3 regions of the Peribacillus sp. NPDC097895 genome follow, and region 2 is predicted to be linked to each of the others. Evidence: riboswitches for the same ligand, from Rfam matches in the RefSeq annotation. Region 2 holds a riboswitch; each other region holds the start of a gene.
The links. Region 2 has a riboswitch for S-adenosylmethionine ahead of mmuP (S-methylmethionine permease). Riboswitches for the same ligand answer to the same signal wherever they lie in the genome.
Positions count from the first base shown of each region.

Region 1 (3,271 bases), 150 kb from region 2:
CTCTAGTCGCAAAAGTCAATGCGATTACAGCACAAGGTCATGATGTCATTAATTTAGGTCAGGGGAATCCTGATCAGCCGACACCTGAGCATATTGTGAAAAGTTTGCAGGCAGCCGCTGAAAAACCGATAAATCATAAATATTCACCGTTCCGTGGACATCAATATTTAAAAGATGCTGCCGCTGTCTTTTATGAACGTGAATATGGGGTCAAGCTCGATCCCAATAGCGAAGTGGCGATTCTCTTTGGTGGAAAGGCAGGACTTGTAGAATTGCCACAATGTTTATTGAATCCTGGGGATACGATTCTGGTTCCTGATCCCGGCTATCCTGATTATCTTTCCGGTGTTGTTTTAGCTCAGGCAAAAACGGAATTCATGCCGCTGACAGAAGAAAATGGTTTTCTTCCGGATTACAAAGATATACATAGTGATGTGCTTGATAAAGCAAAAATGATGTTCTTGAACTATCCGAATAATCCTACTGGTGCATCTGCAACTTTAAGTTTCTTTGAGGAAACGGTCTCCTGCGCAAAAGAGCATTCAATTTGTGTGGTCCACGATTTTGCTTATGGGGCGATAGGATTTGAAGGGAAAAAACCGATAAGCTTTCTCCAAGCTGAGGGAGCGAAGGATATAGGAATTGAAATATATACACTATCGAAAACATATAATATGGCAGGGTGGAGAGTCGGCTTCGCAGTTGGGAATAAAAGTGTCATAGAAGCGCTTGAGCTTTTGCAAGACCATCTTTATGTGAGTCTCTTCCCGGCGATACAAGAAGCAGCGGCAAGTGCTCTACTTGACTCGCAGAGTTGTGTAGAGGAGCTTGTGAAGAAATACGAGGGGCGAAGGAATGTTTTCATTGAGGGATTACAGGCCATCGGCTGGGATGTCGAAGCTCCGGACGCCTCTTTTTTTGCCTGGCTCAAGATACCAAAAGGGTTTACCTCAGAGAGTTTTGCGGACTATTTATTAACGCATGCCCATGTAGCTGTAGCTGCTGGAAATGGATTTGGTGAATTTGGCGAAGGGTACGTCAGGGTAGGGCTTCTTACTTCCGAAGAACGGCTTAAAGAGGCTGTCGAACGGATACGCGCATTAAACATATTTTAACTGGGGGGAGAAGTTATCCACCTTTAAATAATCATAAACCTATTGACAAAGTACGGATTACCTGTCAGAATACAAACTAAATTCTTAATCTTTCGATACTTGAACATAACTATATATCAGCGTTTTCTTATTTTGAGCAGGTGGAGGGACTAGCCCTATGAAGCCCAGCAACCGACCGTAATTCCATTGTAAAATGGGGCGAAATTCATCGCCGGATTTTCTTGAAATCCACAAGGCACGGTGCTAATTCTTGCAGCTAATGGCTGGGAGATAAGAAGATGGCTTTTTAAAGCCTCTTCATTGTGAAGGGGCTTTTGTCATTTTGGGATTTAAAGTTAATGACTTCGAGATTCTACTAACGTGTTATAGGAGTGATCAGATGAGCGAGATAATCGCTACTTACTTAATTCATGATTTTGATGGAAATCATGAGAAAAAAGCAGAAAGCATTGCCTTGGGTTTGACTGTGGGAACATGGACGGACCTGCCCCATTTAGTTCAGATGCAGCTGGAAAAGCATAAGGGACGTGTCGTCTCTGTGACACCATTAGCTGAAGAAGAGAAGGCTAACCGCTATTTTGATCGGAAGGTGTACCGTTCATTCATTAAAATTGCTTATCCAACGGGGAATTTCTCTAATGATTTACCAGCAATCCTCACGACGGTCTTCGGCAAACTTTCATTGGACGGTGAAATTAAACTGATCGACTTGGATTTTATCGGTGATATTCACAAAGCTTTTCCTGGTCCGCAATTTGGTATTGCAGGCATAAGAGAGAAGATTGATGTATATAATCGACCTCTGGTGATGAGTATTTTCAAAGGTGTGTTAGGACGGGATTTAACATTCCATAATGAGCAACTGAAGCAACAGGCATTAGGAGGTGTCGATCTTGTAAAAGACGACGAGATTCTCTTTGACCAGGAACAGACTCCATTTATCGATCGAATTAAAACCGGAAAAAGAATATTGAATGAAGTCTATGAAACCACTGGTCATCGAACTTTATATGCTGTCAATCTATCAGGGAAAACATTTGAATTATTGGAAAAGGCGGAGCAAGCAGCTGAAGCGGGGGCTGACGCTTTATTGTTCAACGTTCATACATATGGTTTGGATGTAATGCAAGCCTTGCGTGAACATGATCATATTAAGCTACCGATCATGGCACATCCCGCATTTAGCGGAGCGTTGGCTTCTTCATCCTTTTATGGAATCGGCTATCCATTATTGCTTGGTAAATTAGTGAGGCTTTCAGGTGCAGATTTATCCTTATTCCCATCCCCTTATGGAAATGTCGCACTTGAAAAAGACGAGACATTAGCCATTGCAAAAGCTCTGACAAAAGATGAACTTTCATGGAAAAAAGCCTTCCCTGTTCCTTCTGCAGGCATACATCCGGGCATGGTTCCCGACCTAATCAAGGATTTTGGTATAGACAGTGTAATCAATGCCGGAGGTGGAATCCACGGACACCCTGACGGAGCAGAAGGCGGGGCCAAGGCTTTCCGTTCTGCTGTGGAAGCCGTTCTAGCAGGAAAGGACCTATCTGAAGCGGCGGCTGAGGAAGAAACACTAAAAAAAGCTCTTGTTTTATGGGGAGGCTTATAAGAAATAATGAAACCGATCATCTTTTGTGATTTTGACGGTACGATCACCAACACAGATAATATCATTTCTATCATGAAAAAATTTGCGCCTCCAGAATGGGAAGAGTTGAAAGATGGGGTTCTTCAACAAAAAATCAGTATATCCTCTGGGGTAGGCGATATGTTTTCTTTGCTTGACAGTGACTTGAAGGATGACATTATTCAATATGTAACAGACACAGCTGGCATTCGGCCAGGGTTTTATGAATTCGTTGAGTATACGAAACAGGCTAACATTCCTTTATATATAGTAAGCGGAGGCATGGATTTTTTTATTGAACCTCTTTTACATGATATCTTGCCCAAAGATTCCGTTTTTTGCAATAATGCCTACTTCGATAAGGAAAAGATCTATATTGAGTGGCCCAATGCTTGTGATGACCAATGTAAAAATGATTGTGGCTGCTGTAAGCCATCAATTATGAGGGAAATTGCCGGCGAGTCTGATTTTAAACTCGTCATAGGAGATTCAGTGACTGATTTTGAAGCAGCAAAAAAGGCTGATT
Region 1 covers NZ_JBNNSH010000001.1:1,562,148-1,565,418, forward strand. The annotation lists gene ACQKMH_RS07550 (pyridoxal phosphate-dependent aminotransferase) at 1-1,115, shown strand, start outside; SAM riboswitch class I at 1,240-1,392, shown strand; gene mtnW (2,3-diketo-5-methylthiopentyl-1-phosphate enolase) at 1,495-2,727, shown strand; gene ACQKMH_RS07560 (2-hydroxy-3-keto-5-methylthiopentenyl-1-phosphate phosphatase) at 2,734-3,271, shown strand, end outside.
Region 1: it holds a riboswitch for S-adenosylmethionine, as region 2 does, so the genes downstream of both, mtnW (2,3-diketo-5-methylthiopentyl-1-phosphate enolase) here and mmuP (S-methylmethionine permease) in region 2, are expected to answer to the same signal.

Region 2 (3,271 bases):
GGAATCATGGAGAAAACGTTACTGCCGGCAGTGCCGAGAGTACTAGAGGAGGATAAATGATGAAGCATATTTTTCAAAAAGGAAGTAATCCGGAGGCACCGTTACTTTTGCTTTTACATGGTACGGGAGGAACGGAAACAGATCTCTTGCCGTTAGCGGAAATGGTTTCACCGGGTTCATCCGTATTGAGCGTACGGGGAAATGTACTTGAAAACGGAATGCCTCGATATTTCCGCCGGTTATCTGAAGGGGTTTTTGATGAAGAAGATTTGATCTTCCGTACGAAAGAGCTTTATGAATTCTTGGGCTTAGCGTCCGGAAAATATGACTTTGATCGTGACAAAGTGGTAGCATTAGGTTATTCTAATGGTGCCAATATAGCGGCAAGTTTGATGTTCCATTTCGAAGGGGCATTACAAGGAGCGATACTTCATCATCCAATGGTGCCTAGGCGCGGGCTTGCATTGCCTTCCCTCTCGGATATACCTGTTTTTATTGCTGCAGGTAAAAACGATCCGATTTGCCCGGCAGAAGAAACGGAAGAACTCAATCAACTATTACTGCAAGCTGGTGCTACAGTGGATGTTCGCTGGGAAAATTATGGTCATCAGTTAACACGTTCAGAGGTTGAGGCAGCAGGTTCATGGTTTCAACAGAAATTTTTATAAGAATGAAAGAGGGAATGAAGATGATTTCAGTTAATCCTGAAAGTCTGACTGAACGGGAAAATTATAAGTTTTTGACTGGAAGCATAATACCGAGACCTATAGCCCTTGTTACGACACAATCCGAAACCGGTACAATCAATATAGCGCCGTTCAGTTTTTTTAATATCGTCAGTTCCAATCCTCCGATGATTTCCATTTCTATTCAACGGAAAGAAGGCGTTTCAAAGGATACAGCCCGAAATGCCATTCAATCGGGTGAATTCGTTGTTCATATCACAGATGAAAACAATGTTGCTGATGCAAATAGAACGGCCAAGGAACTCCCACCGGACGAAAGTGAATTGGGACTTACTAATTTCACGCCGGCAGTTAGTGATAAGGTATCCGTACCAGGATTGCAAGAAGCGAAGATACGCTTTGAATGTATATTAGAGCATGCGATACCATTGGCAGGTTCCAAGAATAAACCTGGTTGTGATTTATTGATAGGAAAAATAGTCTGCTATCATATAGAGCAAGATATTTACCATAATGGCCGAATTGACCAGAATGGGCTAAAACCTGTAGCAAGATTAGCAGGTCATACTTATACCAAACTAGGGGAATTATTTGAAATAGAACGTCCTTAAGGAATAAGAAAGAAAGTGGTGACATTTTTTAAGATGTCGCCATTTTTCTTAAAACAAAAAAAATATTCCCGGTTAGTATTATCACCAATCAAATATGGTGAACGACTGTGCTAAAACAAGCAATCCTTTCATTTCTATGCCAGGGAATCAGACTTGTAGGAATTTAAAGGAAGTCTGAATTATCCAAAACAAAACTTGACAATTTTTTCATAGGTTGATAGAGTTATAAAAAAATAATTTCTTATCCAGAGAGGTGGAGGGACTGGCCCTATGAAACCTCAGCAACAGGTCTTCAAGGACACTGTGCTAATTCCAGGGGGTGAAACCTTGATAGATAAGACCGAACGTTTTTATTTGTCAGTAACGCACTCTTTTTTAGAGTGCGTTTTCGTTTTTTCTGGATGCAAGATAGAGGAGAGTAGGAATGGAAAACAAAAGGAAGCATGATTTTCAAAGGGAAATGCAAGCACGTCATATAATAATGCTATCGCTTGGCGGGGTGATTGGAACTGGTTTATTCTTAAGTTCGGGTTATACGATTCAACAGGCTGGCCCGTTTGGTACAATCCTTTCGTATCTGATTGGAGCATTAGTGGTCTATCTAGTCATGTTATCTTTAGGTGAGCTGGCAGTACAAATGCCCGAGACAGGTGCGTTTCATAGCTATGCAGCGAAATACATAGGACCAGGGACAGGATATACAGTAGCCTGGTTGTACTGGCTAACTTGGACTGTCGCACTGGGTTCGGAATTCACGGCTGCAGGATTGTTGATGCAGCGATGGTTTCCCTCAATCAATGTCTGGATATGGAGCGCTTTATTTGCCATTTTGGTTTTTGTCTTAAATGCGTGGACTGTTAAGTTTTTTGCTGAATCCGAATTCTGGTTTGCCTCTATAAAGGTATTTGCGATTGTGATATTTATTATGTTAGGAGCTGCGGCAATGCTAGGTTTTATCCCCGTCAATCATTCGCAATCAGCTCCGTTGTTTTCCAATTTTACACATGCAGGATTATTTCCTAATGGGGCATTTGCCATTCTAATGACGATGCTTGCGGTGAATTTTGCATTTTCTGGAACTGAATTAATCGGAATTGCAGCTGGAGAAACGGTTAATCCAGAAAAAACGATACCAAAGGCAATCCGTATGACATTATGGAGATTAATTATTTTTTTTGTAGGAACCATCGTCGTATTATCCGCATTATTGCCTATTTCGGATGCAAGCGTATTAGAGAGCCCTTTTGTAGCAGTTCTTGAACGGATTGGAGTGCCATATGCAGCGGATATTATGAACTTTGTTATATTAACGGCCATTTTGTCTGCTGCAAATTCAGGACTATATGCCTCATCCAGAATGCTTTGGTCACTTGCGGATAAAAAAACTATATCACCAATATTTGCAAAATTGACAAAACGGGGTGTTCCGATATATGCGGTCATTTTCAGTATGTTGGGCGGTGGTTTGGCCCTGTTCTCGAGTATTATTGCTCCGGATACTGTATACATAGTACTGGTATCCATTTCGGGACTAGCCGTGGTTGTAGTTTGGATGAGTATTAGCGCGTCACAGCTTCTATTTCGCAGACGATATATAAAAGAAGGAAATTCAGTAAATGATTTGGCTTATCGTACACCATTATATCCACTCGTACCAATCGTTTCCTTCATGCTATGTCTTGCTTCTTGTATAGGAATAGCATTTGATCCTACACAACGAATTGCACTATATTGTGGTATTCCATTTATTTTGTTTTGCTTTGGAAGTTATTATCTAACACAAACTATAAAGAAAAGAGGAGTAGGCCATGAAGAATAAAATGAATCCGATTGATGCTATTTTACGAGATCATTCAGTCATGATTTTGGACGGAGCTCTAGCTACAGAGCTTGAAAGGCATGGGTGTGATTTGGATGATCCCCTGTGGTCCGCGCGTGTATTAATTGAAAATCCAGAAGTGATTTATCAGGTTC
Region 2 covers NZ_JBNNSH010000001.1:1,713,184-1,716,454, forward strand. The annotation lists gene ACQKMH_RS08275 (ring-cleaving dioxygenase) at 1-60, shown strand, start outside; gene ACQKMH_RS08280 (alpha/beta hydrolase) at 60-668, shown strand; gene ACQKMH_RS08285 (flavin reductase family protein) at 689-1,297, shown strand; SAM riboswitch class I at 1,536-1,638, shown strand; gene mmuP (S-methylmethionine permease) at 1,722-3,116, shown strand; gene mmuM (homocysteine S-methyltransferase) at 3,106-3,271, shown strand, end outside.

Region 3 (3,271 bases), on a different contig from region 2:
GCTCACGATGTTATCAATCGCTTGCATTTGGTATGCAGCACGAGTGTTTTCGGTTAGTGAACTATCATCGTAGTTTGCCTCACGTGTTTCAGGATCCACAACTACGTTTTCCAATACGGCACCGAAACGGATGGCATCGAAAATTTGCGGTTCTTTTTCGCGAGAAAGGTTGATTGTTTTTGCATAGCAGCCGCCTTCGATGTTGAATACACCATTAGAAGACCAGCCGTGCTCGTCATCACCAATCAGTTTACGATTAGTGTCTGCAGATAAAGTTGTTTTACCAGTACCAGACAGCCCGAAGAATAAAGCGACATCCCCTTCACGTCCTACGTTAGCAGAGCAATGCATTGGAAGGATTCCTGCCTCTGGAAGTAGGTAGTTCATGATTGAGAAGATCGATTTTTTCATTTCTCCGGCATATTCCGTTCCGCCAATCAGGATGGTACGGCGTTCAAATGAAACGATGATGAAAGTTTCGGATTTCGTTCCGTCCACTTCTGGGTCCGCTTTGAAATTAGGTGCCGAAAGAATTGTGAATTCTGCTTCGTGACCTCTTAGCTCCTCTTCGTTCGGACGAATGAACAAAGTATGGGCGAAAAGATTATGCCAAGCATATTCATTAACAACACGAATTGGAAGACGTGATGATTCATCTGCACCAGCGAAACCTTTGAAAACAAAAAGCTCTTCTTTTGCTTTTAGGTAATCAACTACTTTATTATATAGTTTATTGAACACATCTTCAGAAATTGGCTGGTTCACTGAACCCCAATCGACTTTATCTTTAACGGATGCTTCTTCCACGATATATTTATCTTTAGGTGACCGACCAGTATATTTGCCTGTTTCAGCTTTTACTGCGCCGGTTGATGTTAATACTCCTTCATGTCTGCTTAATACTTTTTCGACCAATTGAGGTACTGAAAGTTGAGTGTACACATTGTTTCCTGCTAATAATTGGTGTAACTCATTAGAAACATCTACAGAATTCATATATGAGGTACCTTCCTTTGTTTAAGTTTTTATATTACAATTAGTATAACACATTCATTTAAATAGTCTATACTATTTATTTTGTTTTGTGATAAATTTCAGCTGATTCGTTCATCATTTTAAACCGGTAAAATCGGCAGGAACCGAGTCAATATTATCGCATATACTTTAAAGTAAGTAAATTTTCCTTTTATTAAATAGGAAGTAATTAAGCATAGTATTTCAAATAATACGGAAGTTATGAATTAATGGGAATTTTCAACATTTATATTGGCGTTTTTTAATTGAAATCCTTTAAGGACGTTGATTCAGCACGGTTTTTACGTGAACACTGTTTGGGAGGGAATTGTTCTTTTAAGAAAAAGCATTGACAAATTCCGACCAAGTACGATAATATCTTAAATTGTACGGATTCTCTTATCCCGAGTTGGTGGAGGGACAGGCCCTTTGAAACCCAGCAACCTGCCATATTGAACTTGACTCCAAGATCGATCGCCGAAAATAAAGCGATGGTTCTTCAAGGAATAGTGGTGATGGTGCTAACCTGAGCAAGGTAAAAAACCCTTGAACGATAAGAGTGAAAGGATAGAAGACAGAATGTTAAACCTTTCCTCATTTGCCAGGGAAGGTTTTTGTGTTTTTTAAAGTAATTCTGTGTCTATAGTTGAAACTAATGAGGGAAACGAGTTCCGTAAAAAATCAGGCTTATGCCTACAACATACTAACTTCCAAGGAGGAAATATGATGTCAAAGAAACGTCTATTTACTTCTGAATCTGTTACAGAGGGCCATCCGGACAAGATTTGTGATCAGATTTCAGATTCCATTTTAGATGCTATCCTTGCTAAGGATGCAAATGCACGTGTAGCGTGTGAAACAAGTGTAACAACAGGTCTTGTACTTGTTGCTGGTGAAATTACAACATCCGCTTACGTGGATATTCCGCGTATCGTTCGTGATACGATTGCAGGAATTGGCTACACACGTGCGAAATACGGTTTCGATGCTGAAACTTGTGCTGTATTGAGTTCCATCGATGAGCAGTCTGCCGATATCGCAGCTGGTGTCGATAAAGCTCTTGAAGCTCGTGAAGGAAACATGTCAGAGGAAGAAATCGATGCAATCGGTGCAGGGGACCAAGGTCTTATGTTCGGATTCGCTTGTAATGAAACGGAGGAGCTTATGCCGCTTCCGATTTCATTGTCACATAAACTTTCATTCCGCTTGGCTCAAGTTCGTAAAGACGAAACGCTTGCTTACTTACGCCCTGATGGTAAAACACAGGTAACTGTGGAGTATGATGAGAACAACCGTCCTGTTCGTGTAGATACAATCGTCATTTCTACACAACATGATGCAGAAGTTACGCTTGAGCAAATTCAAGCCGATTTAAAAGAACATGTCATTAAAGCAGTTGTTCCAGCTGAATTGATCGATGCTGAAACGAAGTACTTCATCAACCCGACTGGCCGTTTCGTAATTGGCGGACCTCAAGGGGATGCTGGTCTTACTGGACGTAAAATCATCGTTGATACGTACGGCGGATATGCTCGCCACGGCGGCGGTGCATTCTCTGGTAAGGATGCTACGAAAGTTGACCGTTCTGCGGCATATGCTGCTCGTTACGTTGCGAAAAACATCGTGGCAGCTGGCCTTGCTGACAAAGCGGAAGTACAATTGGCTTACGCAATTGGTGTTGCAGAGCCTGTATCCATTTCGATTGATACATTTGGAACTGGTACAGTTAGCGAAGAAGTGCTTGTTGACCTAGTTCGCGCTAACTTCGACCTTCGTCCAGCTGGAATCATCAAAATGCTCGATCTTCGTCGCCCAATCTACAAACAAACAGCTGCTTACGGACACTTTGGCCGTACAGATGTTGATCTGCCATGGGAACGCACAGATAAAGCAGAATCGTTAAAAGCACAAGCATAATTCATAAAAGTAAAGGTGCCTCGCATTAGCGGGGCACCTTTTTTTATGGATTAATTTCGCCTGAAGAGGGAATAATTCAAGAAATCCCATTTTGAGATTTAAGTAAATACTTGTGATGGAGCGTTAACATGAATCTCGGCTGTTTACTCGTAAGTTTCGGGCTAATATTCGTTAACTTATTTTATTCGCTCTGCATTTTTATAGTATTGTCCTTTTTCGGCATATTCGCGTACGATACGTTCCATATCCTGACGGTCTTCCTCATTGATTTCGCGAATCACTTTTGCTGGGCGTCCGAATGCTAACATGTTTGGCGGAATGACTTTTCCTTGGGGGACGA
Region 3 covers NZ_JBNNSH010000005.1:223,391-226,661, reverse strand. The annotation lists gene pckA (phosphoenolpyruvate carboxykinase (ATP)) at 1-996, opposite strand, end outside; SAM riboswitch class I at 1,411-1,574, shown strand; gene metK (methionine adenosyltransferase) at 1,738-2,931, shown strand; gene ACQKMH_RS22215 (gamma carbonic anhydrase family protein) at 3,108-3,271, opposite strand, start outside.
Region 3: it holds a riboswitch for S-adenosylmethionine, as region 2 does, so the genes downstream of both, metK (methionine adenosyltransferase) here and mmuP (S-methylmethionine permease) in region 2, are expected to answer to the same signal.